Regions from separate parts of the Ligilactobacillus sp. 110_WCHN genome, predicted to be linked through region 3. Evidence: predicted binding sites of a transcription regulator. Region 3 holds the regulator's gene; each other region holds the start of a gene.

Region 1 (10,031 bases), on a different contig from region 3:
ACGGCGGAATGGAAACCATGGGCGGAATCATGGATAGTTTGGATGAACCGGAAAAGACATTCCCACGCGGAATCTTGTTTGCAACGGCAATCATTGCAGTTGGTTACGCCTTAACGATCTTCATGTGGGGCTTTAGTACAAACTGGCGGCACGTCTTTGGTGGTGGCCAAGTAACCCTTGGAAATGTTACATATGTTTTGATGGGGAACTTAGGGGTTGCATTCGGAAATGCGATCGGCGTTTCACATCACACCGCATTGTTATTCGGAAGCTTAATGACTCGGTTTACTGGTTTCAGTATTTTACTTGCCGTTATCGGAAGTTTCTTCATTATGACTTACTCACCGATCAAGTCATTCATTATGGGTTCAGACCCAGATTTATGGCCTGAAAAGGTTACGAAGTTGAACAAAGCAGGAATGCCGGCATTTGCAATGTGGATTCAAGCAATCGTTGTTTGCGTCTTTATCTTCTTCATTTCATTTGGGGGTTCAGCTGCAAGCAAGTTCTTTACGATTTTGACAAACATGTCAAACGTCTCAACAACGTTCCCATACTTGTTCTTAGTTGGGGCTTTTCCATTCTTTAAGAAGTTGAAGGACATTGACCGTCCATTTGAATTCTTTAAGAATAAGTTCTGGACAAATCTGATCGTTGCATTGTGCTTGATCGTTCTTTCAGGTGGAATCTTGTTTACGATTATTCAGCCAATCCTTGTTCATCAGTACAGTACAGCGTTCTGGACAGCAATCGGGCCGATCTTCTTCGGGGCCGTTGCGTTGATCTTCTATGAAGTTTCAAGCCGGAAAAGGGAAAAGAAAAATTAGAAAATAAATGAAAGAAAAACGGTTATGGCTTTCAAACCATAACCGTTTTTTTCTATTGTTCTTCTTTTTGCTTTTTCCGTGCTTTGATTTTGCGAATAATGTACTGAACAGCAATCGTTAACAACGAGCAGAACGTACTTAACACGATAAAATCAAAGATCAGTAAAATGATCAGTTCCAGCGACATTTGCGGATGGTGAATGAATTTTTGAACCGTAAATGCGAGGCAAGCAATCAATAACAGGGTATCAGCAATGAAAACCAGGATTAAATTACGTTTAAGATGTTTCATTATTGCACCTGCTTTTTATTCGCTGCCGACGATGCTACGGACTTGGGTTCCAAGATTTTCCCAGAATTGATATGCATCATCTTTAAAGTCATCTTCAAAGGTTTCAAATCCCTTCCGGGGAACGAGTTCACCGACCCGTTCACTTTGAACGCCGCGCACCCACATTTTTTTGTCTTGAACATCCCACAAAACAGTCCAGTAGGATTCTTCAAGAGCTTCGTTAAAAAGATCTTGCGTTCCTAAAAGAACCGTATCGCGTAAAACGCCTTCTTCAGTTGCATCTGGATATCCGTGAGCTTTAAGCCAAGATAACTTGGCAATTGCTTCAGGATAATCGTCAGGAATCATTGTAAACATAAATATCCCTCCTCTAGAATATCTGTTTTCATTTTACAAAAAAATCTTAAAGAGTGAAAGATTATATGGTAAGCTAAAATTAATTAGAAAACGATTTCAAAAATCGCAGGGAGGCTTTCTGATGAAAATTAAAATGATTGCGACGGATATTGACGGAACACTGGTGACAGATGATAAGCGGATCATGCCGCGGACCGTTGCTGCTCTTAAAGAAGCCCGGAAGCGTGGAATTTATGTTGTATTATGCAGCGGCCGGCCGGTTTCAGGAATTCAAGATTACCTGGAAGAATTAGGATTAACCGGAAATGATGATTATGCGATCACGTTCAACGGAGCCCAAGCAATGAATGTTGGAAAGCACGAAGTTGTATTTGAAAATGGGTTAACTGATTTAGAATGCATTGATTTCATTAAAATGGCGGATGATTGCGGAATCAAAAGTCAAGTCGTGACGCTGAACTCTGAAATTTACGTTACGAATCAAGACATCAGCAAGTATTCAGTTGAAGATGCCTTTTATACTCACATGCCATTGAGATACCGGCGGCTTGAAGATTTACCGACGGGAATGGATGCCGCGAAATTTATGTGGGTCGACCAGGCGGAAAAGATTGCGGCGCAACTTGATCAGATTCCGGAAGAGCTTTATCAAAAGTATGCAATCGTCAGAAGTGCACCGTGGTTCTTGGAATTTAACAACGTGAACGCGACAAAGGGACACGCGGTGTTGGAACTGGCAGCCCATCTTGGAATCAAACCAGATGAAATCATGGTTGCGGGGGACGAAAACAACGACCTTTCAATGCTTGAACAGATTCCGTTCAGCGTTGCAATGGGAAATGGAAACCCGCATGTTAAGGAAGTTTCTTCAGTGATTACGGAAGATAACAACCATGATGGCTTGGGATTAGCGGTTGAAAAGTATGTGTTGAGTTAGAAGGTGTGATATAAGTCGCAACCTTTTTGCTATCTTCGCATAATCGGGTTCCAAAACAAACGAGCTGAGTGGAAGTTCGAAAACCTCCGAATCTATGCTGCGCGATTCGTTCGCTTTTCTGCTTCCACCACGCTCGTTTTGAACGTTTTGTCACACCTTCTCTTTTTTTGCTCACTTTTGCTCATCTTTTGAATAAAAATGATTGAATTTGATCGAATGTGATTGAATTTGACCATTAATAATGCTAAACTATTGACGTGGAGGGAATGAAAATGCTTGCAGAAGAACGGCAACAAATGATTTTGGAGATGCTGAAAACCAATCAATTTGTTAAGGTTCAGGAAATTTGCGACCAAACCCATGGGTCAGAATCATCAGTCCGGCGTGACTTACAAACGCTTGAAGAAAAGGGATTGTTAGAACGGGTCCACGGCGGCGCAAAGATCAATTATACCTTGCAAAATGAACCTGATATGTTTGGCAAGGCGTCCCAACATCCGCATGCGAAGGAACTGATTGGTAAACAAGCAGCGCAGCATGTTAAACCTGAAGACGTGATTTTCCTTGATGCCGGGACAACGACCCTTGCAATGGTCGATTATTTACCGCAGAATCAAGGAATCACGGTGGTAACGAACGGAATCTTGCATGCTTCAGCCTTAGCGGAACGGCACATTAAAACGATCATGGTGGGCGGCCTTTTGAAAGAGACGACCAAAGCGATTGTGGGGGTCGATGCACTGAATCAGTTAAGCAAATTACGGTTCAATAAAGCATTCCTTGGAATTAACGGCATTGATCAGGATGGTTATACAACACCGGATCCAGATGAAGCCGCAATCAAGGAATACGCATTGACCAAATCGCAGGCAACGTTTGTCCTTGCTGATTCATCGAAGTTTAACAAGGTATCCTTTGTGAACGTTGCCCCATTAAATGCCGCAACGATCATTGTTGAAAAGCTTCCCGCAAAGCTGCTTCATTCTTTTAAGAGTCAAACGAGAGTTGAGGAGGTTCAAGAATGATTTACACAGTTACGGTCAATCCGTCAATTGATTACATCGTTCAGTTACAAAATTTAACGCTTGGCGAAGTCAACCGGATGGATTATGACAACATGCTTCCTGGCGGTAAGGGAATCAATGTTTCGCGGATTCTTCAAGAACTAGGTCACGAAAGTGTTGCCTGGGGCTTCTTAGGCGGCTTTACGGGGAACTTTGTTGAAGACGCGTTAAAGAAGGTGGGCTTAAAGTCTGACTTCACTTCAATTAAGGGCAATACCCGGATCAACGTTAAGATCAAGGCCCAAGAAGAAACCGAAATTAACGGTAAGGGGCCGCAATTATCAGCTGACGAACTTGACCAGTTCAAGGCAAAGTTTGATAATTTAACGGCGGATGACACGGTTGTTTTTGCCGGAAGTTTGCTTCCAGGATTGGGTGATGATTTTTACTTTGATTTGATCAAGATCATCCGGTCAAAGGGCGCTCAATTTGTAATTGATACAACGGGTGACAGCTTGTTGAAGACCTTACCGGAACACCCATTAGTTGTTAAACCGAATAACCATGAATTAGCTGAAATGTTTCACGTGAAATTCAACGGCATGGATGACATTGTTAAATATGCTAAGAAGTTGCTTGAAATGGGTGCCCAACACGTATTGATCTCAATGGCGGGCGATGGCGGCTTAATGGTTACGAAGGACAAGGTTTACCGCTCATTGGCACCCAAGGGAACGGTCATTAATTCTGTTGGAGCCGGCGATTCAATGCTTGCTGGTTTCACCGGGACGTTTGCTGAAACCAAGGATCCGGTTGAAGCATTTCGGTATGGCCTTGCAAGCGGATCAGCCACTGCATTCTCTGAAGATTTAGCAACCCGTGCCAAAATTGATGAAATTTTGCCACAAATCAAAATTACAGAATACTAATTAAAGGAGGGAAAACATCATGGATATTCGCAAGTTATTGATGAAGGACATCATGATCATGAACCTGAAAGCCACAACGAAGGCCGGGGTCATTGATGAAATGGTTCATCACTACTACGAAAAGGGAATCATCAATGATGAAGAACTTTACAAAAAAGATATTTTAAAGCGTGAAGAAGAAGGCTCAACCGGAATGGGCGATGGAATTGCCATTCCGCACGCTCACGATAAAGCAGTTAATAAACCAGCCGTAATGTTTGCGCGCAGTGTTGAAGGGGTCGACTATGACTCAATGGATGGTCAACCTGCCCACCTCTTCTTCATGATTGCTGCTCCTGAAGGCGGCGACAACACTCACTTGCAAGCTTTAGCTGCATTATCCCAAGTTTTGATGAATCCGGACGTTGTTGCAGCCTTGAAGAAAGCTGATACGCCGGACAAAGTTCAAGACATCTTTGCTAAGGCCGTTGCCGAAAAGGAAGCTGAAAACAAAGCGGAAGAAGAGGCTGAAAAACAAGCTCCGGCTTCAAGCGATAAGCCATACATCGTTGGGGTAACAGCATGTCCAAACGGAATTGCCCACACTTACATGGCTGAAGAAAACTTGAAGAAAACGGCCAAGAAGATGGGCGTTGACATCAAGATTGAAACAAATGGTTCAGAAGGGGTTAAGCATGAATTAACCGCTGATGAAATCAAGCGTGCCAAGGGGGTTATCATTGCAGCCGACAAGAAGGTTAAGATGGCCCGGTTTGATGGCAAGCACTTAGTTAACAAGCCAGTTACTGCCGGAATTAAAGAACCGGAAGCATTGATTCAAGAAATCTTGGATGAAAAAGCTCCGGTCTTCCATGCAACTGGTGATGAAGGTGAAACTGCCGAAGAATCATCAAATGGCGGCGTATGGGCTAACATTTACAAGCAGTTAATGAACGGGATTTCACACATGTTACCGTTCGTTATCGGCGGTGGGATCTTAATGGCCCTTTCATTTGTTGTTGAAAACTACATGGGCGGAAGCCACAGTTTGGCATTCAAGTTCTTGAACAATGCCGGAAACATGGCCTTTGCCTTCATGGTTCCGGTTCTTGCCGGATACATTGCTGAAGCAATCGGCGATCAACCAGCCTTGATGCCAGGGTTTGTCGGTGGTTTCATGGCAATGGTCTACAAGGGCTCATTTGGTGGCGTTTACCAGGCTAACTTCCATGCCAACGCCGGCGCATGTGCTGGATTCTTAGGCGGAATCGCAGCCGGCTTCATTGCTGGATACATCATGGTTGGCTTGAAGAAGTTATTTGCCAAATTACCAAAATCAGTTGAAGGAATGAAACCAATGCTGATTTACCCAATTCTTGGGTTACTGTTGATTGCTTTGATCATGTTCTTCATCATCAACCCAATCTTCTCAGGCATTAACTTGGTAATTACGCACTTCTTGAACAGCATGGGGACCGGGAACCTTGTTCTATTGACGATGATCCTTGCAGGAATGATGTCGATCGATATGGGTGGCCCATTCAACAAGGCTGCTTATGTGTTTGCTTCAGGTGCGTTTGCTAACGACCCGCACTCAACAACTGCTGCCATTTTAATGGCTGCCGTTATGGTTGGGGGAATGGTTCCGCCATTTGCAACTGCAATCGGAACGGTCTTGTTCAAGAACAAGTTCACTAAGCAAGAACGTCAAGCTGGGGTAACCAACTGGGTTCTTGGATTCTCATTCATTACTGAAGGGGCAATTCCATTCGCAACGGCTGATCCATTGCATGTTATCCCATCATGTATTGTCGGTTCAGCAGTCGGCGGCGCAATTGTCGGCTGGATGAAGATCGGTGTTCCGGCTCCGCACGGTGGTTTATGGGTAACTCCATTAGCAACTAACTGGTGGGCATACATCTTAGCAACCGTAATCGGTTCAATTGTTGCCGGAATCATTATGGGCTTGATCAAGAAGAAAGTTTCAGAAGATCCGTATGAATAAAAAGAAAGGGTGACAAAACGCTCAAGGCGAGCTTCGTATCGCAAGTAACTCGTTTGTTTTGGAACCCGATGATATGAAAAGCGAATAAAAAGAGGATGTGACTTGATGGCCACATCCTCTTTTTGTGTTTAATTAAATGAATACATTAATTCCAACCAAACAAACTCTTGATCCAGTCAATGAACCGTTCAAACCAGTTCTTGGCTTCTTGGGCAGCAGCTTGACCTTGCTTACTGTTCATCCAATTTTTAGCTTTATTCATCAAGTTCCCGGTTGAATTTTTAACGTTTTGAATCGTGTTATCAACGTTCTTGGTGTACGATTTGTCAGCTGAAATTGGTGAATTTTGGAAATTGATCAACGCATTGGTGATCTGGTCCTTTTGGTTATTCGTTGTTTCATTTGCGATTCCATGTTCAGCTAAAGCCTTATTTAACATGGCTTGAATATCCTGCTTAGTTGCAAGATCTTGACCGTTATTTTGTTGTTTTTGTTGTGAAATTTGTTTTGAAACTTCACCAACGGCAGCCATTAACTGGCCAGGGTACTTAGTATTATTCTTGTTGGCATCGATCGCTGATTGGGTCGCGTTCAGCATTTGATTGGCACTGGCAGTGTTTTGGGTATTCAATTGAATTCCGTTAGCGGCAAGGGCTTCGTAAACCCCAGTCAAAGCTGATTCCCCAGAAACGGGCCGGTTGGCAGTTACGACGATTGTTACGTCAGTTACCCCGGCCATTTGAGCAACCATGGCATATTGTTGGGCCGTTACTTCAGTGATGTTGTTATCACCTTGATAATTTTTGATATTGACTTTGACCCCTGAACCAGGATCACTTGGCGCAATCGCAACGGAACTGATCATTGCGGCGTTCGTCGTGTCAGATGTTCCGTTAGCAATGTATTTGTTGTAGTCGGCAGCCGTTGCGGTCAATTGTTTAAATGACGAGTCAACGCCAAAAATCTTATTTAATTGTGAGCGGACTTCACTTGAAGTTCCGGCCCCATAAACAACGTATGCTGAGCTTAAAGTTTTATCATTATTTGATTGACTGTTAGTGTTCGTGTTTGAGTCGGTTTGTTCGGTTTGCGCAGCTTGAATTTGGTTAAGAACCGTTGGCGCAGTCCCCATTAAGGTAATTGCCGCACTGGCAGTTACAATTGTTTTCCAGATTGTTTTCTTTTTCATTGCGCTTCTCCTTTCAAATATAGTTTGATTTTATCACTTTTTGACATTGAACGGACGAATTTTGAAGGCCATTTCAAGAATAAAAATTGGGAAAGAGCCGAAGAATGATTAACACAATATATAGAATTTTTAGTTGATTAAACCACAACATGTATGTATAATGGGGAACGTTGTTTAAAAACGGAAAGGAAGTTGATTCGATGTTTAGTCGTTATAAAGATGTGCTAACGCACTTACCAGAGTATTCAAAAAATATTTTTCGGAAAGGTTATTTTAAATGGTTGATCGATCAGTGCCGTGGTTGGGGCTGGTTCAGTTACGGTCTTTTGATCTTTAACTTTATTTTACAAGTATGGTCAATGGTTCAGTCATTTAGTGCCCACCCAGTAACTTCAATCATTGCGTTTATTGGCGGGAACCTTTCAGTTGCATGTGTTATCGGAATTTCAAACCGTTCAGGAATTCAAGGCTGGGCGGGATTAACAAGTGCGATCTGCATTGCAACGACCGCCTTCATTGCACATAACTATGCTAATGCGTGGGAACAGATCGGTTACATTTTATTCCTTGATATTTTTTGTATCTTAGATCCGAAATGGAATGATGATATTAAAGCTGAAAAATTTGATAGTTGGTTTGACTGGATCAAGTATGGCATCTTCTTCTTGATTGCGTGGGCGGTTTTGCATTATATTTTCAGTTTAACCAATGATCCGCGGGTCTTCCTTGATAGTATGAGTTTAGCAATGTCGGTTACTGGATCCCTGCTTGAACTTAACCGGAAGCGGGAACAATATTTTGTTTGGACGTTATCATCGGTGATCACGATTGCATTGTGGATCCAAACGATGCTTCAAGGCGCCGGCAATTTTGCGTTGATCTTCAGTTATTCAATTTTCTTCTTGAATGACATGTATGCTTTCTTTAGTCGCAAAGGCTGGTTCCGGACAGAAAAGGCGCATGAAAATTAATCATAAAAATTTATTAAATTCAATGACAAACGAATTAATGAATTGTATACTAAGAACAATCAAATAACTCATAACCAAGAAGAAGCTCCGACTATTCGGGGCTTTTTCTTGTAGTTTAAGGCTTTTGGCCGGGAGATTCTGATGGAATTCCAGAATGTGGTAAAATACTTAATGGAAGTTTATTGCTAATTTTTGATTATGAATTAAAACGAGGGAAATTATGGAAAAGCGAAAGTCAAAAAAACTTTGGCGAATCCCGGGATTTATGCAAGACAGACGGATGCGGCTGATTGCACTCTTTATTCTCGGACTAGCAATTGTAAGTGATGGACTGGCATTTTTTATAAGTCCAATCGTTGGGATAATTGTTTTAGTTTTAGCAATTGCTGCGATGGCAGTTGCATATACAATGTTGCAACACTTACAGGAAGAAACAAGTGAATATATTTCAGATCTGTCTTATCGTTTAAAACGTGGTGGCCAAGACAGTTTGATCCGGATGCCGATCGGAACGATTTTCTTTAATGATAAGTATGAGATCGAATGGATCAATCCGTACATGCAACGGTATTTCGGCAAAGAAGATGTTTTGGGCAAGAAGATCAGTGACCTGGATGAAGCTCTTGCTACGATTTTACAGGATCACTATGATGATAAGGAACGCCACCGGATTCACTGGCATGACCATGATTTTGATTTATTGATTCAAAAAGACATTGGCGTGGCTTATATGATGGATATTACCCATTACGCTGAGATTCAGCGCCGGTATGACGATTCACACGTTATGATCGGGCAGATTTTCCTGGATAACTACGACGAAATTTCAAAGGCGATGAGCGATAAGGATATTTCAAACCTGAGCAACTTTGTTACCAGTGCGCTTTCAGACTGGGCCAAAAAGTTTGGAATGTTTTTGAAACGCGTTGATGAAGATCATTACGTTATGATCGGTTATACGGGAACATTGCGAAAACTTGAGCATCAAAAATTCTCGATTCTTGATAAGATTCGGGAACGGACTTTTAAGAGTAATTCGCCGATTACGTTGAGTATCGGGATTGCATATGGTGAAGACGACTTAAACGAATTGACCGAATTATCGCAATCCAACTTGGACCTTGCCCTTGGACGGGGTGGTGACCAGGTTGTTGTCCGGGAATCGGATGGCGAAGCCCGGTTCTATGGCGGAAAGACGAACCCGATGGCTAAACGGACGCGGGTTCGGGCGCGGGTGATTTCCCAAGCCTTGAGCGAATTGTTGAAGCAGTCTGATCAAGTCTTTGTAATGGGCCACAAACGGCCGGATATGGATGCGATTGGGGCTTGTCTCGGAATTCGCCGGATCGCAGCGATGAATGGCAAGAAATGCTGGATCATTTTGAATCAAGATAACATTCATTCAGATGTTCAGCGGCTGGTCGATGAACTTGGAAAGTATCCTGAAATTAAGGAAAGTATTATCTCACCGGCTGAGGCGTTGGAAAAGATCACGCCAAGCAGCTTGCTTGTTTTGGCGGATCATTCAAAGCCGTCGATTT
Region 2 (10,031 bases), on a different contig from region 3:
TGCGCCCGTGGATAACATGTGAACTTCATCAATGATGTAGACCTTATAGTCGGCCTGAGTTGGAGCATATTTAACCTTATCACGGATATCACGGATCTCTTCGACCCCGTTGTTTGAGGCCGCATCAATTTCAAGCACATCATTCAAACTGCCGTTTGTGATGGCTTTACAAATTTCGCATTCGTTGCATGGTTCACCGTTTTCCTGGTGGTGACAGTTAATTGCCTTGGCAAAGATCTTCGCTGTCGACGTTTTCCCGGTTCCCCGGGGACCAGTAAACAAATATGCATGGGACGTTTGATTCGTCATCACTGCATTGCGAAGAGTTTTAGTGATCATTTCCTGTCCCACAACATCTTCAAAACGTTGCGGCCGCCATGTTCGATACAAAGCTTGATATGCCATGAAAGGTTCCTCCTATCAATAAATTTCTAAAAAAAATCTCCCGATCCCTAAGACCGAGAGTTCAAATTCATATCAACTTAAGACACATACCGAACAGAACTTAGTGCTGCTTCCTTCCGGACCTGACACGATTCGTTAAGACGATATTGTCTTAAGGCCTTACGGCAATTAATATGATACCGTAACTCCACTAAAAATTCCAGTCTTTTTTATGATTTTTTTCGGGCCTGTGCAAAAAACGACTTCAAAAGTTTCAAACTTTGTTCCTGCAGCAAGCCCTTGTGGATAATTGCTTGATGATTCAACCGCGGATCATTCAACAGGTTATCAAGTGTTCCAGCCATTCCCGCCTTTTCGTCGGCCGCGGCATAATAAACTTCCGGAATCCGGGCGTTTAAAATTGCTCCCGTACACATTGGGCATGGTTCCAAGGTAACATATAACGTACAGTCTTCAAGCCGCCAGCTTTGAAGGGCCTGATTGGCCATTTGAATTGCCCGGATCTCCGCATGGTCCGTCGCCAATTTGGAGTGTTCGCGGTAATTAAATCCGCGACCAATGATTTGATCGTCCTTCACAATTACACAGCCAATCGGGATCTCCCCAATTGTAGCTGCTTGCTGTGCTTCATGCAGGGCAGCCTGCATAAATTGCGCGTGCTTTTCTTCCATTTTATGATTCCTTTTGACTTTGCAAGATTTGGTATCCCTTATTGCGGGCAATCATCTGACAGTTTCCAAAAACTTCTTCCATTTTCTTTTTCGCAGACGGGGCGCCCTGCTTCTTTTGAATTACCACGGTTAACGTTCCGCCTGCCTGAAGGTGATCAAATGCCCCTTCAAGAATTTGGTGAACAATTTTCTTGCCCGCCCGAATCGGCGGATTCGAAACAATTGCTTGATAATCTGTCTTATCCACCTGGGCATAAACGTCGGATGCAAAAATATCCACATTGTTGATTTCATTTAATGTCGCATTTTCCTTAGCAAGGTCAAGTGCCAGATGGTTGACGTCGACCATTTCAACCGTTAATTGCGGATAACATTTTGCAAGTGCCAATCCAATCGGACCATACCCACAACCGACATCAAGGACCGTTCCTTGAAGATTTTCAAACATTCCCGTTGCTTCCAATGCATCCAACAGGGTGCGGGAACCAAAATCAACCGTGCGTTTTGAAAAAACCCCATTATCAGTCACAAAATGAAATTCATTTCCTAATAAATTAAAATTCCACCGCCGTTCCTGATGCTCAACATCTGGGTGTTCTGAATAGTAATAATTTGTCAAAATTTTCCGTCCTTTCTCTTTGTTTTTATGATACGAATTTTTAAAATTAAAAGCAAACCCTTTGATGACGCGATTCCTGAATATCCACCATATATATGCTTATCAAATTGTTAAACAACTACATATTGTATTATTTTCTCAAAAGTGTATACTTACATCACGTACACGAAATTAACGGAAAGAGAGACATCCAGATGAATTTAGTTTTATATACAAAAAACAACTGCATCCAATGCAAAATGACCAAACGCTTCTTAGAACAAAACAATATTACCTTTGAAGAACACAACATTTCAGAAGAACCTGAATATGTTGATTACTTAAAAGAAAAAGGATTTCAAAGTGTTCCCGTCCTTGAAAACAATTCAGAACCAATCATTAACGGCTTCCGGCCAGACCAATTAAAGGAACTTGTTGCTGCTAACTAAACCCTCACAGAAAGCAGGCGATCATCTTGGGAATTAAAGACATCGATATCAGCAATGTAACCTACTATGACTTAAATAACCAGATCAACATTCCCGTAAATAATAAAATTCCATTGGAAAAAGATAAGGAAGCTTTACAAGCCTTCCTTAAAGAGAATGTTGAACCAAACACCAAACGCTTCTCTTCATTAGAGGAACGTTTTAAATTTCTCATCGAAAATGACTACATCGAAAAAGAATTTGTTGAAAAGTACGATTTTGAATTTATCAAGAAACTGTATGCCTACCTTGAAGACCAACATTTCGAATTTCAATCATTCATGGCCGCTTACAAATTCTTCAATCAATATGCTTTAAAAACAAACGATGGCAATTATTACCTTGAAACTTATGAGGATAAAATTGCAATGAACGCCCTTTACATGGCAAACGGCGATGAAGACCTTGCAATGCAGCTTGCCGATGAATTGATCCATCAACGGTACCAACCTGCAACCCCAACGTTCTTGAATGTCGGGCGGAAACGCCGGGGAGAATTCGTATCCTGCTTCTTACTTCAACCAACTGATGATATGAATTCGATCGGCCGGTGCATTAACTCTGCATTGCAGCTTTCAAAAATCGGCGGCGGCGTTGGAATTACGTTGAACAATCTCCGCGGTGCTGGAGCTCCAATTAAAGGAATCGAAAACGCGGCTTCGGGAGTTGTTCCGGTAATGAAACTTTTGGAAGACAGTTTTTCTTACTCAAACCAACTCGGCCAACGTCAAGGGGCCGGCGTGGTTTACTTAAGCGTCTTCCACCCCGACATCATCGAATTTTTAGCAACTAAACGTGAAAATGCCGATGAAAAGGTTCGGATGAAGACCCTCTCCCTTGGGGTAATTGTTCCTGATAAGTTTTATGAATTAGTTCAACAAGACGCCGACATGTACTTATTTGAACCATATGACGTTGAAAAGGAATACGGCGTTCCATTCTCATACGTTGACATTACCAAGGAATATGACAACTTAGTCAATAATCCAAAGATTCATAAAAAGAAGATCAAGGCCCGGGAACTTGAAGAGGAAATCAGTAAGCTTCAACAAGAATCCGGCTACCCGTACATCGTCAATATCGATACTATGAACCGGGCTAATCCCGTTGACGGTAAAATCATCATGAGCAATCTCTGCTCAGAAATTGCCCAAATTCAGCGGCCATCAAAGATCAACGACCTTCAAGAATACGAAGTTCTTGGATCCGATATCAGTTGTAATTTAGGATCGACCAACATCGTCAACTTGATGGCTTCACCTGATTTCGGCAAGTCCGTTGAAACCATGATGCGGGCATTAACATTCGTTTCTGACCAAGGAAACGCCAAGGTCGTCCCGTCGATTTATGAAGGCAACAAGTTAAGCCACTCAGTTGGATTAGGGGCAATGGGGCTGCACGCTTTCTTAGCCAAGAACCACATTCAATACGGTTCGCCGGAATCAATTGAATTCACCAATGTCTACTTCATGTTATTAAATTACTGGACGTTGGTTGCTTCAAACAAGATTGCCAAGGAACGGCAAGAAACGTTCTTTGAATTTGAAAAGAGTGCATATGCTGACGGTTCATACTTTGACAAGTACATTAACCAAGATTGGGGTCCAACAAGCGATCGCGTTAAGGAATTGTTCGCCGGGATTTTTATTCCAACTAAAGAAGATTGGGCTCAATTAAAAGAAAACGTCATGCGTGATGGTTTGTATAATGCTTACCGGATGGCGGTTGCTCCAACCGGTTCAATTTCATACGTTGGCAACACGACTGCTTCCCTTCAACCAATCATTCAAAAGGTCGAAGAACGGCAAGAAGGTAAAATTGGGAAGGTCTACTACCCGGCTGCTTACCTTTCAACCGATACAATGCCATATTACAAATCCGCGTATGACTTAGATATGCGGAAGATGATCGACGTCTACGCTGCAGCTCAAGAGCACGTTGACCAGTCAATCTCAATTACCTTGTACTTTAAGTCAACGATTGCTGAAGGCCTGTACCCATGGAAGGACGGCCGTACAGATAAGATGACGACCCGCGATCTGTCGATCATCCGGAACTACGCATGGCATAAGGGAATCAAGAGTTTATACTACGTCAGAACATATACTGACGACGGCTCAGAAGCATTCAGTGTGAATGAATGTGAAAGCTGTTCAATCTAACATTCTTTTTAGGGGAAGAAAGGAATTTATTTTATGAAAATCAACATTTTATTTACCTCAATTGAAGGCAACACACGGGCATTTATTGAAAAGTTAAAAGACTATGCTGAAGCTCATCGGCCGGACGACACGATCAACGCAAAGGAGATCAGTGAAGCCGATCCGTTTGATGACGAAACTGAAGATTATTTTGTTTTCGTTCCAACCTACCTTGATGGCGGCAACGGAATTGATAACGGCGTTAAGGAATTAATGACGAATGCTTTAGGGGAATACATTGATTATGGCGATAATGCTGCTCACTGTTTAGGAGTTATTGGTTCAGGAAACCGGAATTTTAACCAGCAGTTCTGTTTGACTGCTCGCCGGTACGCCCAACAATTCAACGTTCCGTTTCTCGATACATATGAACTTCGGGGGACCAGCCGCGATGTGGAACGGATCTATCAAACAATGCTTGACGTTTTAGCATAGGAAAGTGAGGAAATTTCTGATGAGCAATAATTACAAAGCAATCAACTGGAATAAGATCGATGACGCAATTGATAAAGCAACGTGGGAAAAATTAACGGAACAGTTTTGGCTTGATACCCGGATTCCGGTTTCAAACGACTTGAAGGATTGGCACCAACTTGATGACGATCACAAGTACCTTGTTGGCCATGTCTTTGGCGGCTTGACTTTGCTTGACACCGTTCAATCCCAGGATGGAATGGCATCATTAAGACGGCACGTTCGCACGCAACATGAAACAGCCGTTTTAAATAACATTCAATTCATGGAATCAGTACATGCCAAAAGTTACTCAACGATTTTTTCAACGTTGAATACTCCGGACGAAATTGACGAAATCTTCCAATGGAGTGATTCTGAAGAATTTCTTCAAAACAAAGCCAAATGGATCAGCGATATTTATAACGATACGGCTGAAGATCCGTTGAAACAAAAGGTTGCGAATGTTTTTCTTGAAACATGTCTTTTCTATTCGGGATTCTACACTCCCCTTTACTACTTGGGCCACAACCAATTGCCCAACACCGCTGAAATCATCAAATTGATTTTACGGGATGAATCTGTTCACGGAACATACATCGGCTACAAGTTCCAACTTGGATTAAAGGAACGCGGCGAAAATGAACAGCAACAAATGAAGGACTGGTTGTATGACTTCTTGATGAAACTTTACGAAAACGAAGAAAAGTACACCCACCTTCTTTACGATCCAGTTGGCTGGACGGAAGACGTATTGACCTTTGTCCGGTATAACGCAAATAAAGCGTTAATGAACCTCGGTCAAGATCCGCTCTTCCCTGATACAGCCGAAGACGTTGAACCAACCGTCATTAACGGAATTTCAACAACCACATCGAACCATGATTTCTTCTCTCAGGTCGGCAATGGCTATCGTCTTGGGGAAGTTGAAGCCATGACCAATGAAGATTACGAAAAATGGGCAAATGATGACCCTGAAAAATAAAAGCGAGGAATATTTTATGCAATCAAAGGAAGTTACAACGTTTCATAATATCATGCGGTTTAAAAAGGAAAATGCCAGTTCAGGACTGATCGATATTGATCACCTGTACATCGATCTTTCAAACGAGAATCAAAATGAATGTTTCATTCAAAACACAGCAAAACAGATTCTCAAAGATCATCTGTGGTATACCGGCGTCCAGTTTAAACTTAAGGGTGACCAGCAAATTCGTGATTTTATAATTGATCACTACCCACAAATTGCCCATGCAATTCAGCAACTTGACCCGCTTGTCGTTGCCAAGGATGAACAAGCAAATGATCAAAATGCAACTCAACTCTCAAAATGGCTTAAAGTCAATGATTTTCTTGCTGTTCAACTTGCCCGGATCAAGGTCGAAGATGTCGAAGAACCGTTTATTAAGTAAAATAAATAAAAAATCGATGATGGATTTTTCATCATCGATTTTTTTTGCTCTTATTCATTTTAAGCCAGTCTAAATATGCCTTTTCACGCCGAAATTGCCCGGGTAAGAATCAAATAGTGGCCATATTCATTATTGATTTGTTCTTGATTCTGAAATAGCATTTGCCTTCGTTCTTTCAAATGCTTTAATTTTTGATTATGCAAATCAAACTCTTTTTCAAAAATTTCAGATAATAAAGGAGAATGACGATCAGCAATACAGTATAGTTTGACCGATGTTAAATCATCATTTTTAAGATTGATTGATTCACTAAACCATTGATTAAGCTTTTCAATTCCATTCTTTGTAATCTGATAATTAATGACTTTAAGATTTGATGAACCTTTTCGAACTTCAATATCGCCTTCTTCAAGCATTCGTTGAAGCTCAGGATAAAGCTGACTGTGCGATACACTCCAAAATTCGCTGATTTCATTCTTGAATTCTTTAATCATATCTCGCCCAGACATTGATCCATTTTTATTCAGTAATCCTAAAATAATAAATGGTAATACACGTGGTCGTGGCACTTTGATTCTCCTTTAATTATTTTTTAATCCGTTTATAGTTTGAATCGTAATACTTTCCAGCCCGAATATCATCTGTCATTCCTTTATACGGAGCTTCGGCAATCACATCCTCATTATTTTGACCTGCATCACCCATGTAAGTAATCGTTGCAAATTCAGGAACTAATAATTTTGGATAAGTCTCATATTTTTCCCGGGCTTCCTCCATTACATCAATGTGTTCATTTTGGAAAGTAACCGTGATTTCTGGATGTTCTTCAACCCATTTGGGGAAGAAAATTGTTCCATGCATTTTCTTTTCGTTGGGCATAAAGTCAAGCGCCACATCTGTTCCAGTTGGTTCAGTCCAAGTGATCTTATAAACGCCTTCAGTCAACATTACAATATCAGCTTCTTGGTCTTTAACCCAACGACCAGCAACCATTCCCCCATGAATCCGATAATCAACTGTGTGATCATTTTTGGCATACCATTCATATTCCCAACCATTGTCATATGTATAAATAAAATGAGTTCCTAAAAAATCATCAAGGGTTTTAAATTGTCTTTCCATTTTGCTTCTCCTTCATCTTATATCGTTATCGACACAAATATTATATCAAGTTTTAAAATACTTTTTAAAACAAAAAAAGAAGCACTGCATGTACAATGCTTCTCTTTCATAGTTATTGTTGCAAGAACTTCGGTGCCAAGACCGTAAATTTCTCTGGTTTTCGCTTCTGATTTACAACCATTACCAACTGCAACATCGTAATTGCAATTGAGCTTCGTTTCCGGTAAGTCGTATATTTTGAATGCCATTCATTCGCATATTTGTTCTTAAATGACTTTAATCCTTGGAAACCATATAACTTATACCCGTATTCATAAATGAAATGGGCAACCCGTTCTTCAATAAAACTGTACTTTGAATCCCCAACGTTAGATAACGGGGCCATTCCAAGGTCGAAGTACTTATAGCCATTTTCCTGACCGTACTTGAAAAGTTCAATAAAGACCTTGTCCATGATTCCCGATGGGGCGTCGCTTCGATGCCGCATCAAATCAATCGACAACGTGTCCTTTTCCATTGGCATTAAGGTCGCAAATGATACTAACTTTCCGTCTTTATCGCGAACAATTGCAACCGGTGCGCGTTGAATATAACTTTCATCAAAGAATCCAAGGGAGAAGCCCTTTTCGTTCCGGCTGCCTAGCCAACTATCAGAAACTTCCTTTAATTCGGTCATTAATTCTTCGCTAAACGGCGGTTCAACTATTGAAAACTCGTAGCCTTCGCGTTCGAACTTGTTCATTAAAGCCCGCTGTGCCCGTTGTTTCTTTCCGCTCAACGTAAACTTATCAAGTTCAACGTAACCTTCTTCCCCGGTCTTGATAAAGTCAAAACCAAACTCGTGAAGGATCATCGTTAACTTCGAATTAATTTCGTAGAATACTAACTGATAACCATATTTATCCGATAGTGAAACTAATTCCCGCACCGCGTCCTTCAAATACCGCTGATTTCCGACCGGTTCGCCCATAATGATAATTTTATCAGCTTTGATCTGGTACATCAGGTAAAGCTGATCTTCATTATCTTTTTGGAAAATGTAAATAAACTTATCTTTTAAGTAAGCAAGATGACTAACTTCATTCCCGCCGTATTGGTCAATGATTGCCTTAATGCGCTCTTCAGGGAATTTCATTTGATTAAACGGATCTTTCCCCTTCGTAAAGTAATTCATCATGACTAACAAAATCAAGCCGGCAATGATCATTCCAACTAATCCGTACAGCCAAACTTGCTGATCAGGGAAAATCAAACCAGCTGGGATCCGGTGATGGTGATGTTGATGCGGCCGGTTTAAGATTCCGACTAACATGTAGAGCAAGAACGCTCCTCCGAACATCAACATGCTTAAGACCGTACTTTCAAATGAAAACTGCATCTTTTCCCGGTATAATTCTTTGCGTGAAAGCACAATGCAAATCATTACAAAGACCAAGAAAATTGCCAGGGTCGGGGTATACTCTTTCCACAACGTGTTCACAATCCCAATTGCCAAAATAATCAACGTTGGAACATACGCTTTGCGTTGCTTAAGTTGAATTGCCCGCGCCATTCCCAACAACAGGAACGCAAACAAAATATTCGTCATCTGATTCAGGAAGAAGAACGTATACGGCATAAACTTCATCAAAATTGAATTTGAGAAGGTAAAGTTCGGCAACGCAGATTCAAGTAACATGAAGATTCCTGAAAAGTACATAAATAACGTTACCAACCCATGGGCAACCTTTTGAATAACTGATTGCGGGATTCCATCAAAGTTTTCATTGATTTGATGACCCATATCATGGACGAAGAAAACGCCTCCTAAAATAAACGGAACAATGTAATAAAACAGCCGGAAGAAGAGAATCCAAACGACCGCCAATTCACTTGAAACTCCTAAGTGGGTCAATTCCAAAATCATGAACACATCAAATGAGCCTAATCCACCCGGAACCATTGAAATAATCCCTAAGATTTCAGCAATGATGTACAACGGGATAACATCGATCAACTTGATGTGAATCCCCATCAAGGCACCGATCACAAGGAAGAATAAGGCCGCACAGCCCCATTCAACCGTTGACCCAATAATCAATGCAAATTCACGTTTCCACGTTAAATCCTTGAAGAATTCATTATCTTTGAACTTCGTAATAAAGAATAAAACTGGAAAGTACAATCCGCCGGCCAGCAGCCAAATCGAATACTTATGGAAAATTGCTTCTGATGGAATGGCAAACATCATTACCAATGAGATCCAACAAAAAATTGAAAGCCCGGCTAACAGGAACAATGCAATTTTGGAGATTGCATATAAAATTTCCTTTTTACTTGCTCCGTCTTTATAAAAGTTTGCCCGCAGCGTCGCTCCAAGTAAACCGCCAAAGCCCGCAACGTTGGTAAACGTATTTGTTACCCACCCGCTGCGCGCAATGTATCCGGTTGAAAAATCACCCGGTAAAAACTTAACAATGACAAAGTCATAAATCAACATTGGTAAGACCGCAATCAAACCGCAAACCAACATTGCGATAATGACAACGGGCGATTGATCTGAAAGGGCTTCGCCAACTTGATGCCAATTTAATTGATGAAAAATTCTTCCGATTTCAGTAAAAACAAACAGTAATACTGAAAGGATGAAAACCATTTTCAGCAACGTGGCATGTTTTTCATAAAAATCTTTTACTCGCGTA
Region 3 (10,031 bases):
ATATTCAAAAGTATGAACGCGTTTATGAACAATTGCTTAGTGAATTAAGCTTAAACAAAAATTAAGGTTAAACAAGGCTTTTTCTAATGGATTATGTTAGGAAAAAGCCTTTTTTGTGTGCTATAATCTTCCCTACAATGAATTAGAAGGAGAGTTTTTATGGATAATTTTGATCAACAAAGCTCAGTCAACATGCAGGGCTTGAACCGGTTCCTGTCACGGATGTATGGCTACATGGCAGGGGCAATCGCAATTTCGGCCATTATGGCATTTATTACGGTTAAATATTTACAATATACGATTTTCAGCAGCCCAGTAATGATGATTGTTTTAGGAATCGTTTCGATCGTGATGGTGTTCTCATTGTCATATAATCCTAACCGGTCGGCGGCTGCAAGTATCTTAATGCTTTTTGGATATGCGGCAATTGAAGGAATTTTCTTCTCATCGATTTTGGCGGTTTATACAATGAAGAACATTACAATGGCATTTGTTTCGGCAGCCGTTGTCTTTGTTGTTTTAAGTCTGTTCGGGTTAAATACTAAGAAAGACTTATCCCGTTTTGGACGCCAGGCATTTGCTGCATTGATCGCCTTGTTAATTGTTTCAGTGATCAACCTGTTCTTGCACAGTGCAGCGATTGAATACATCTTCTCATATGTTGGGGTTGTGATCTTTACGATTTTAACTGCATGGGATACGCAAAACATGAAGAACATTTATCTTCAATATGGTGATCAGTATGAAGTTAACGGTTTGGCAGTCAATGGTGCTTTGCAACTTTACCTTGACTTCATCAACATGTTTATCTACCTTGTTCAGATCTTTGGCCACAACGATAATCAAAACTAAAATGAAAGTCGCGGAATTTCCGCGATTTTTATTTTGCACGAATGATTTGGTAGAATAAGGGTAATAATAAGAACGAGGAAAAGGTTAATGACAGATTCAACGAAAAAATTATTATTAATTGATGGAAATAGTGTTGCTTTTCGCGCATTCTATGCACTTTATAATCAAGTTGAAAAGTTTACGAACCATGACGGCTTGCATACAAATGCAATTTACAGTTTTAAAATTATGTTGGATAAGTTACTGAAACAAATTGATCCAACAAATATTTTGGTTGCGTTCGATGCCGGAAGAACAACGTTTCGAACTGAAAAGTATGCTGACTATAAGGGCCAGCGAAGTAAAACGCCCCAAGAACTTTCAGAACAATTTCCGTTTTTGCGTGAAATGCTCACAGACTACGGAATCAAAAGTTATGATCTAAAGAATTATGAAGCCGATGATATTATTGGGACCCTTGCTAAAGAAGCTGAGGGTGAAGGCTTTCAAATTACGATCGTAACTGGGGATCGGGATTTGACTCAGCTTGCAACGGATCAAACAACGGTTGCAATTACCAAAAAAGGGGTTTCTGAAATTGAAGAGTACACTCCGGAACACATTGAAGAAAAATTTGGATTAAATCCGCGGCAAATTATTGATATGAAAGGACTTGTGGGGGATACTTCTGATAATTATCCCGGAGTAACGAAGGTCGGTGAAAAGACCGCAATTAAGTTGCTGAAAAAGTATGGTTCAATTGAGGGCATTTATGACCAAATTGACGAGATGCGGCAATCGAAGATGAAGGAACATTTGATCGAGGATAAGGAACAAGCCTTTATGAGTAAGGACCTTGCTCGAATTCGGCAAGATGCTCCAATCGAAGTGGGCATTAAGGATACTGAATGGTCTGGAATTGATTACGAAAAATTAGAAAGTTTCTATCAACAGATGGACTTTAACCGTTTCTTGAGTGAACTTCATCAAAATCAGGGAGCGGCAAATTCAGAAAGCGCGGCAATCGATTATACTGAATTAACTGCGGCTAACCTTAAGAAATTAGGAAAGCCAGATGATTCTTCAATCACGTTCCATCTTGAAATGGACGGGGAAAATTATCATAAAGCGCCGATCATTGGGTTTGCAATTTTGAAGGACGACAAATACTTTGTTTCAAATCAGCCCCAATTATTAAAAGAACCCGTTCTGAAAGAACTGCTTGAAAAGACAACCATGGATGTCTTTAACGCCAAACGAAATTACGTTGGATTAAATCGCCTTGGGATTCAAATGGCTCCCGTTGATTTTGATTTATTGTTAGTTTCATACTTGTTAAATAATACTGATAACAGTGATGATCTTGGAAAACTTGCCCATGAGCATCAATATTATCAGGTTCAAAGCGATGAAGATGTGTACGGTAAAGGCGCCAAGCGGTCAGTTCCAGTTGATCAACCAGAATTCTTGCAACATTTGGCTCATAAAGTCCAAGCAATTCATGATTTGAAATCCCAATTAATGGATGAACTGGATGCCCATGAACAGACTGAATTATATGAAACGATTGAACGGCCATTGTCGATTGTTCTTGCTCAAATGGAAATTGCGGGAATTAAGGTCGACATTGACCGGTTAATGCAGATGCGCAGCGAGTTTAAAGAACGGTTAGCTGAAATCGAGCAGCAGATTTATCAAGAAGCCGGCGAAGAATTTAATATCGGGTCACCTAAACAATTAGGAGTAATTTTGTTTGAAAAGTTAAAATTACCAGTTATTAAGAAAACCAAGACCGGGTATTCAACGGCAGTCAGCGTTCTTGAGAAATTGCAAGGATTAAATCCGATTATTGACAATATTTTGCTGTACCGGCAGCTTTCAAAGCTTCAATCAACCTATGTTGAAGGCTTATTAAAAGTTGTCTTTAAGGAAGATAGCAAGGTCCACACCCGGTATACCCAAACGTTGACATCAACGGGACGGTTGTCATCGGTTGACCCGAACTTGCAAAATATTCCGGTTCGCCTTGAAGAAGGACGGAAAATTCGCCAAGCATTTGTTCCAAGTCATTCAGGATGGCAGATTTTTTCATCGGATTATTCCCAAATTGAATTGCGGGTCTTAGCTCACATTTCAGGTGACGAAAACATGCAGGAAGCGTTCAAAACCGGGGCAGATATTCACGCAAGTACCGCGATGAAGATTTTTAATTTGGATAGTCCAGATGAGGTTACACCGAATATGCGGCGCCAAGCCAAAGCCGTAAACTTCGGAATTGTTTACGGAATCAGCGATTTTGGCTTAGCCCAAAATATTGGAATTACCCGCAAAGCAGCCAAGAAATTTATTGAAACGTATTTTGAATCATTCCCAGGAGTTCATAAGTACATGACGGGGATTGTCGAGCTTGCAAAGAAGCAGGGTTACGTTGAAACCTTGTTCCACCGGCGTCGTTATTTACCAGAAATCAATAGTAAAAATTATAATTTGCGGTCATTCGCTGAACGGACGGCAATGAATTCGCCAATTCAAGGCAGTGCAGCGGACATTATTAAGATTGCGATGATTCGGATGCAAAAAATGTTACGTGAAAAGGGATTAAAGGCTCAAATGCTGCTTCAGGTTCATGATGAACTGATTTTTGAAGCGCCGAAAGAAGAGATTCCGGTGCTTAAAGAACTCGTTCCGAAAGTGATGGATTCAGCAGTTGATTTGGCCGTTCCGTTGAAAGTTGAAAGTGCTTCAGGCGATACGTGGTTTGATGCAAAAAAATAAGAGGTGAGAGAAATGCCGGAATTACCAGAAGTTGAAACGGTTCGTCGGGGAGTTTCATCCCAGGTTTTAAACGTTCCGATTAAGAAAATTGATGTTAATTACGAAAAAATGATCAATAACGATGTTGATGATTTTAAAAAGAAATTAACGGGGCAAAAGATTACCCGGATCGACCGGCGGGGGAAGTATTTGCTTTTTCGGTTTACCGGAAACTTAACGATGGTTTCCCATCTTCGGATGGAAGGCAAATACATCATTGAAAATCACAATGCACCAATGGAAAAACATAGTCATGTAATTTTTGAGCTCGCGGATGGACGTGATTTGCGCTATAACGATTCCCGCAAATTTGGCCGGATGCAACTTATGCAAACGGGCGAAGAACTTGAATTTCCGGGAATTAAAAAACTCGGTCCGGAACCGTTAAGTGCTGATTTTACGGTTGATGATTTTTACGAGCGCCTCCAGAAAAAGAAAAAAATGATCAAACCGGCCCTCCTTGATCAAACGGTCGTTACGGGGTTGGGAAATATTTATGTTGATGAGGTTCTATGGATGAGTAAAATTCACCCGCAAACGCCGGCTAATCATTTGACCCGGAGTGATGTGCAAAAATTGCATGATAACATCATCAAGGAATTAAATCTCGCAATTGATGCTCAAGGAACAACGGTTTTCTCATTTAAAAACGCGTACAATCACGCAGGACAATTCCAGGATCAATTACACGTATACCGGAAGACAGGCGAACCGTGTGAACGGTGCCACACGCCAATTGAACGGTTAGTTGTTGGTCAACGGGGGACCCATATTTGTCCAAAGGAGCAGAAAATCAAATAATGACATATGTTTTAGGATTGACTGGCGGAATTGCTTCTGGAAAGTCGACGGTCAGCAAGATTTTGGCATCATATGGAGCCGAAATCATTGACGGCGACGTAATTGCCCGCCGGTTACAGCAACCGGGCGAAGAAGGATTACGTCAAATCGAACTTCAATTTGGCAAAGAGTATTTGAATGCAGATGGTAGTCTTAACCGAACGAAACTTGGTGATTTAGTATTTAATGACCCTGCAGAATTGGCAAAATTAAATCACATTATGCGGCCGCTGATTCATCAGCAAATTATTGAACGGGTGAACCAGGCCAAGAAAGCCAAGGTCAAATTGGCAGTCATCGATATTGCACTGCTCATTGAAGGGCATTACTTAGATTTGTGTACCAGTACGATGATGATCGAAACGACAAGCGCAAAGCAGCTTTCGAATTTAATGAATCGGAATCATTTATCAAAAGCCCAGGCGCAAGCGCGGATCAATGCTCAAATGAGCAACTGTGAACGGGCAAAGTATGTTGATGAAGTGATTACCAATAACGGGTCAGTTGAAGAATTAAAGCTAAAAATGATAAAATGGTTGACATCAAAGCATTTATTGGGAAGCGAGGTGGAGTAAATGTTATGTCCGCAATGTCACAATAATAGTTCACGGGTTGTTGATAGTCGTCCTGCTGACAACGGAAATGCCATTCGACGGCGGCGGGAATGTGAAAAATGCGGCTACCGGTTCACAACGTTTGAACGGATCGAAGCAACTCCATTATTAGTAATTAAGAAAAACGGAAATCGGGAAGAGTTTAACCGCGATAAGATTTTACACGGAATTATGCGCGCGGCAGAAAAGCGTCCCGTTAGTATGGATAAAATTACCGATATCGTTGATGAAGTTGAACGCAAAATCCGCGCAGTCGGCGGGACCGAAGTTTCAAGTCAATTGATTGGCGAATACGTGATGAACATTTTGGCGGATGTTGATGATGTTACCTACATCCGTTTTGCAAGTGTTTACCATGAATTCAAGGATATGCAATCATTTGCAGATGAATTGCAGGAATTAATGAAACGGAATAAGCAGAAATAAATTAAGGAGGAAGGAACTTGAATCAAATTCATATTTTAGCAACTGATAAATTTAAGGTTGTTTCCAAGGCACTTCCTCAAGAATTTCAATTTCAAACGCTTACGAAATTATACCAGCCATTTATCGGCGAAACGGCGGTCGCTCTTTACATGTCGCTGATTGCTGAGGTTCAAACGGGCGACTGGGATCAGCTTCCGGAATGGAATCACGAACAGCTTTTGGTTCGCCTTGGAATTAGCATGCAGCAATTTACGGCTGCCAAAGAAAAGCTTGAAGCGGTCGGCTTGATGCGCACGCAGTTTAACGCGCAAAAGCATTGTTTTTTGTATGAAATGCTTCCGGCAAAAAGCGGAAGTGCATTCTTTGAAGATCCGGTTTTAAGCGGGTTGCTGATGGAATATGTCGGGGAGCAGCAGTTTGCTCAATTGTTGAACTTCTTTGAAGGCAACCATTGGAATCGGCATGCGTTTCAAGATGTTTCGAAAAAATTGACGGATGTTTTCCGGATAAAGGGCTCCGCTTCAATAACTGATGTGCCGGTTCAATCAACGCCGGTGGCCGATTTGAAGATGAAGATCAATGTTCAACTGTTAAAACAGTTGCTGACAAAGACCTTTGTTAACCAGCAATCAGTTGCGCAGAATTTACAAACGGTGAACACGGTTGCCGTAATGTATGGCCTTGATGAAGTCCAGCTTGTTCGTTTGCTGGAAGAAGCGGTTGATGTTAATCATCAAGATGATGTCAATTGGAATCGATTCCGCGCATTGGCAAGCCAGCAGTATGAATTTACAATGAAGCCGGGTAAAAGTGATGATTCTGATTCGAATGTGGAAATTCAACAACCAAGTCAGCCGGTAAGGACTGCTGATCAAGACCTGATTGCGGCTTGTGAACAGTATGCCCCGATGGAGTTTTTAACGGCGTTGAAGGACGAGCAGGGGCAAACGGTAACGCATGAAGAACAGATCACGATTCAACGAGCAGTTGAAGCGCAACGGCTTGCCCCCGCGGTCATTAACGTGTTGACCCATTATATGCTGGTTAATGAAAATATGGATTCGTTAAATCAGAAATATTTTGAACGCACAGCGAATAATTGGTTGAAAAATAAGGTGAATACGCCGGAAAAGGCAATCGCTTATGTGCGTGAATGGCAAAAGAAACGGCAGCAACCACAGCAAGCTTCCCGGTATGCGCGCCGCTCTCAGTATGCAGAAAAATTGCCGGCATGGGCGCAAAAGAAAAAGAATCAATCAACGATTAAAAATCAAAATCAAACTAAAGGTCAATCTGCAAATGTTAATCAGGACATTTCCCGGTTAATGCAACGGATCAATCAGAAGACCCCGAAAGGAGATGAACGTTAATGGATAATATCAGTGATGGATTAAAACGCCGCTTTCGCGACCCGAAGATGCGGGAACAATACCTTAAGCTGTTTGATGATGTCGTTAAGGATCCAGCGGTTGCTCAGTTTCTGAAAGATAATCAGGAACGGTTATCAAAGCAGGACATCATTACGGGTTTCAGCAAATTGTATGAATTTGTAAATTTACGCAAAGAACTTGCTGCAGGTAAACAGACCTTTGCTCCAGGATATGAGCCGCAACTGATTGTCAGCGACCACCATATCGAAGTTGTGTATCATCCAACGGCCAAAATGGTTGAACAGCAACAGGCGCAACAACGGCAAAAAATGGTTGGAATGATCAACCTGCCAAAGGGGTTACGAAATGCCCGGATTGAAGATTATGATATTAGCGGCCGTGAGGAACCGTTGCGGGCAGCATTAACGTTCATTGACGAGTGCATTGATTATCAAAAAAATGGTAATTTTCCAAAAGGCCTTTATTTATCTGGCAGTCTAGGGGTTGGGAAAACCTATTTATTAGCTGCAATTGCGAATAAGTTAGCTGAAAATGGAATTCAATCAATGATGATTCATTTCCCGTCATTTAGTGTCGAGATGACGGGCGCAATCCAAAATGGAAATCCAAATCAGATTTTGAATCAGATTAAACAGGTTCCGGTTTTGATGCTTGATGATATTGGAGCAACCCGGCTGACAAGCTGGATGCGGGACGACGTTTTGGGAATCATTTTAGAATATCGAATGCAAAACGAATTGCCGACGTTATTTAGTTCTAATCTTTCGATGAAAGACTTACAAGAACAATATTTAACGTACAACAATCGCGGGGACAGCGAACCGTTGAAGGCAATGCGGATCATGGAACGCATTAAGTTTTTGGCAACTGAATATCAAATGGTCGGTCCAAACCGAAGAAATCCAGAATAACTATTGCCAAATGAAAAGATTTATGGTTCAATGTAGTCAAGAAAGACAAACGGATCGTTAACTTCAGGGAAGGAGATCGTGACTGAAAGTCTCCTAACTAACGAGCTTACCACTTTCAGTTTTCTCACTTAATCGTGAGCGTGTTGCGCGTTAAAGCAAAATGAGGGGTATTTTTAATACCTAAAACTGGGTGGAACCACGTTAACGAACGTCCCAATACTGAAAAGTCAGTATTGGGGCGTTTTTTTGTTTGTCCGACTTTGAAGGAGGAAGAAAAATGGCAGAAGTCAACATTCAGTTCCCAGACGGAACGGTTAAACAATTTGAAAAGGGCGTAACGGTTGAAGAAATTGCCAAGTCAATCAGCATCAGCTTGGCTAAAAAGGCCGTTGCCGGTAAATTTGACGGCAAGTTGGTTGGTTATCACGATGCTCTTGAACAAGACGGTTCAATTGAAATCATTACGAAAGACAGCGAAGATGGATTGGTTGTTCTTTGGAATACCGTTGCTCAAATTTTGAAACACGCATTACATAACATGTATCCAAAGATGAAGTTCGGTGAAAGTTCAGCAACTGAACATGGTTTCTGTTTAGATACAGATAATGCTGACGGCCAAATTTCAGAAGATGAATTCGACAAGATCACTGCTGAAATGAACAAGTTGATCAAGCAAAACATTGCAATTGAAAAGATTATGGTTCCAGTTGATGAAGCATTATCAATGGCTGAAGGCGATGAATATCAAACAGCCTTGATCAATGAAAATGACGTTGACGGTCAAGTTGAAATGTATCAACAAGGCGATTTCAAGTACTTAGGTGGCGTTCAATTACCAGCAACCGGAGCAGTTAAGGTCTTCCAAATCTTATCAGTTGCCGGAGCATACTGGAAAGGCGCTTCAAGCAACCCAATGCTTCAACGGGTATACGGAACAGCCTTTTACAAGCAAAAAGATTTGGATGCTGAATTGGAACGGCGGAAAGAAGCTCAAGAACGGGATCACCGGGTAATCGGAAACAAGTTAGACTTATTCTTTGTTGATCCTAAAGTCGGTGCCGGCTTACCATACTGGATGCCAAAGGGTGCTACGATTCGGCGGACGATCGAACGGTACATCATTGACAAGGAAGTTGCCGATGGATACCAACACGTTTATACTCCAGTTTTGATGAACTTGAATGCTTACAAGCAATCAGGTCACTGGGATCACTATCATGATGACATGTTCCCACCAATGGACATGGGCGATGGCGAATTCCTTGAATTACGGCCAATGAACTGCCCGTCACATATTCAAATTTACAAGCACCACAAGCGTTCATACCGTGAATTACCATTGCGGATCGCTGAAATCGGAATGATGCACCGTTATGAAAAATCAGGAGCTCTTTCAGGTTTACAACGGGTTCGTGAAATGGAATTAAACGATGGACACACATTCGTTGCATTGGATCAAATTCAAGATGAATTTGCAAAGATTTTGCGGTTGATCATGGATGTTTACAAAGACTTTAACATTACAGATTACTCATTCCGGTTGAGTTACCGTGATCCGAAGAACACTGAAAAGTACTTCGATGACGATGAAATGTGGGAAAAGTCACAAAAGATGTTGAAGGGTGCCATGGATGACCTTGGTTTGGAATACTATGAAGCAGAAGGCGAAGCTGCATTCTATGGTCCTAAATTGGATATTCAAACGAAGACGGCCCTTGGAACGGAAGAAACAATGTCAACGATCCAACTTGACTTCTTACTTCCAGAACGCTTTGACCTGAAGTACACGGGAACTGACGGTGAAGAACACCGGCCGATCATGATCCACCGTGGAGTTGTCGGAACAATGGAACGGTTCACTGCCTACTTAACTGAAATTTACAAGGGAGCATTCCCAACATGGCTTGCTCCGGAACAAGTTGCAATTATTCCGGTTAAGAACGACCTTCACCTTGACTATGCGAAGGAATTGGCTAGCAAGTTAGTTGCCCACAACATTCGGATTAAGATGGATGACCGAAACGAAAAGATGGGCTACAAGATTCGTCAAGCCCAAGTCAACAAGATTCCATACACATTGGTTGTTGGTGATAATGAAAAGGCAAACGGCACGGTTACGGTTCGGAAATACGGTGAAGACGAACAAACAACCATGGCGTTTGATGAATTTGTAACAATGATCAATCATGATATTGAAACATACA

What was found. Region 3 encodes NrdR, which represses ribonucleotide reductase genes. Its sites were predicted from a motif close to ACACNATATATNGTGT; they were not measured.
Region 1: pnuC (nicotinamide riboside transporter PnuC) is a predicted target of NrdR. The motif match lies at 7,631-7,646, and genes of this name have one in related genera.
Region 2: nrdH (glutaredoxin-like protein NrdH) is a predicted target of NrdR. The motif match lies at 1,811-1,826, and genes of this name have one in related genera.

The regions. Positions count from the first base shown of each region.
Region 1 is NZ_JAULLI010000011.1:9,628-19,658, forward strand. It holds gene yjeM (glutamate/gamma-aminobutyrate family transporter YjeM) at 1-827, shown strand, start outside; gene Q3C15_RS05095 (hypothetical protein) at 880-1,119, opposite strand; gene Q3C15_RS05100 (hypothetical protein) at 1,135-1,476, opposite strand; gene Q3C15_RS05105 (Cof-type HAD-IIB family hydrolase) at 1,598-2,413, shown strand; gene Q3C15_RS05110 (DeoR/GlpR family DNA-binding transcription regulator) at 2,686-3,438, shown strand; gene pfkB (1-phosphofructokinase) at 3,435-4,346, shown strand; gene Q3C15_RS05120 (fructose-specific PTS transporter subunit EIIC) at 4,366-6,330, shown strand; gene Q3C15_RS05125 (DUF1002 domain-containing protein) at 6,476-7,519, opposite strand; gene pnuC (nicotinamide riboside transporter PnuC) at 7,720-8,490, shown strand; gene Q3C15_RS05135 (DHH family phosphoesterase) at 8,711-10,031, shown strand, end outside.
Region 2 is NZ_JAULLI010000013.1:27,322-37,352, forward strand. It holds gene dnaX (DNA polymerase III subunit gamma/tau) at 1-405, opposite strand, end outside; RNA gene ffs (signal recognition particle sRNA small type) at 469-568, opposite strand; gene Q3C15_RS05725 (nucleoside deaminase) at 615-1,076, opposite strand; gene Q3C15_RS05730 (class I SAM-dependent methyltransferase) at 1,078-1,695, opposite strand; gene nrdH (glutaredoxin-like protein NrdH) at 1,890-2,123, shown strand; gene nrdE (class 1b ribonucleoside-diphosphate reductase subunit alpha) at 2,150-4,324, shown strand; gene nrdI (class Ib ribonucleoside-diphosphate reductase assembly flavoprotein NrdI) at 4,358-4,798, shown strand; gene nrdF (class 1b ribonucleoside-diphosphate reductase subunit beta) at 4,818-5,801, shown strand; gene Q3C15_RS05755 (hypothetical protein) at 5,818-6,228, shown strand; gene Q3C15_RS05760 (PadR family transcriptional regulator) at 6,312-6,797, opposite strand; gene Q3C15_RS05765 (phenolic acid decarboxylase) at 6,814-7,350, opposite strand; gene mprF (bifunctional lysylphosphatidylglycerol flippase/synthetase MprF) at 7,463-10,031, opposite strand, start outside.
Region 3 is NZ_JAULLI010000009.1:10,157-20,187, forward strand. It holds gene murC (UDP-N-acetylmuramate--L-alanine ligase) at 1-65, shown strand, start outside; gene Q3C15_RS04370 (Bax inhibitor-1/YccA family protein) at 160-852, shown strand; gene polA (DNA polymerase I) at 940-3,606, shown strand; gene mutM (DNA-formamidopyrimidine glycosylase) at 3,619-4,446, shown strand; gene coaE (dephospho-CoA kinase) at 4,446-5,060, shown strand; gene nrdR (transcriptional regulator NrdR) at 5,061-5,525, shown strand; gene Q3C15_RS04395 (DnaD domain protein) at 5,543-6,895, shown strand; gene dnaI (primosomal protein DnaI) at 6,895-7,827, shown strand; gene thrS (threonine--tRNA ligase) at 8,105-10,031, shown strand, end outside.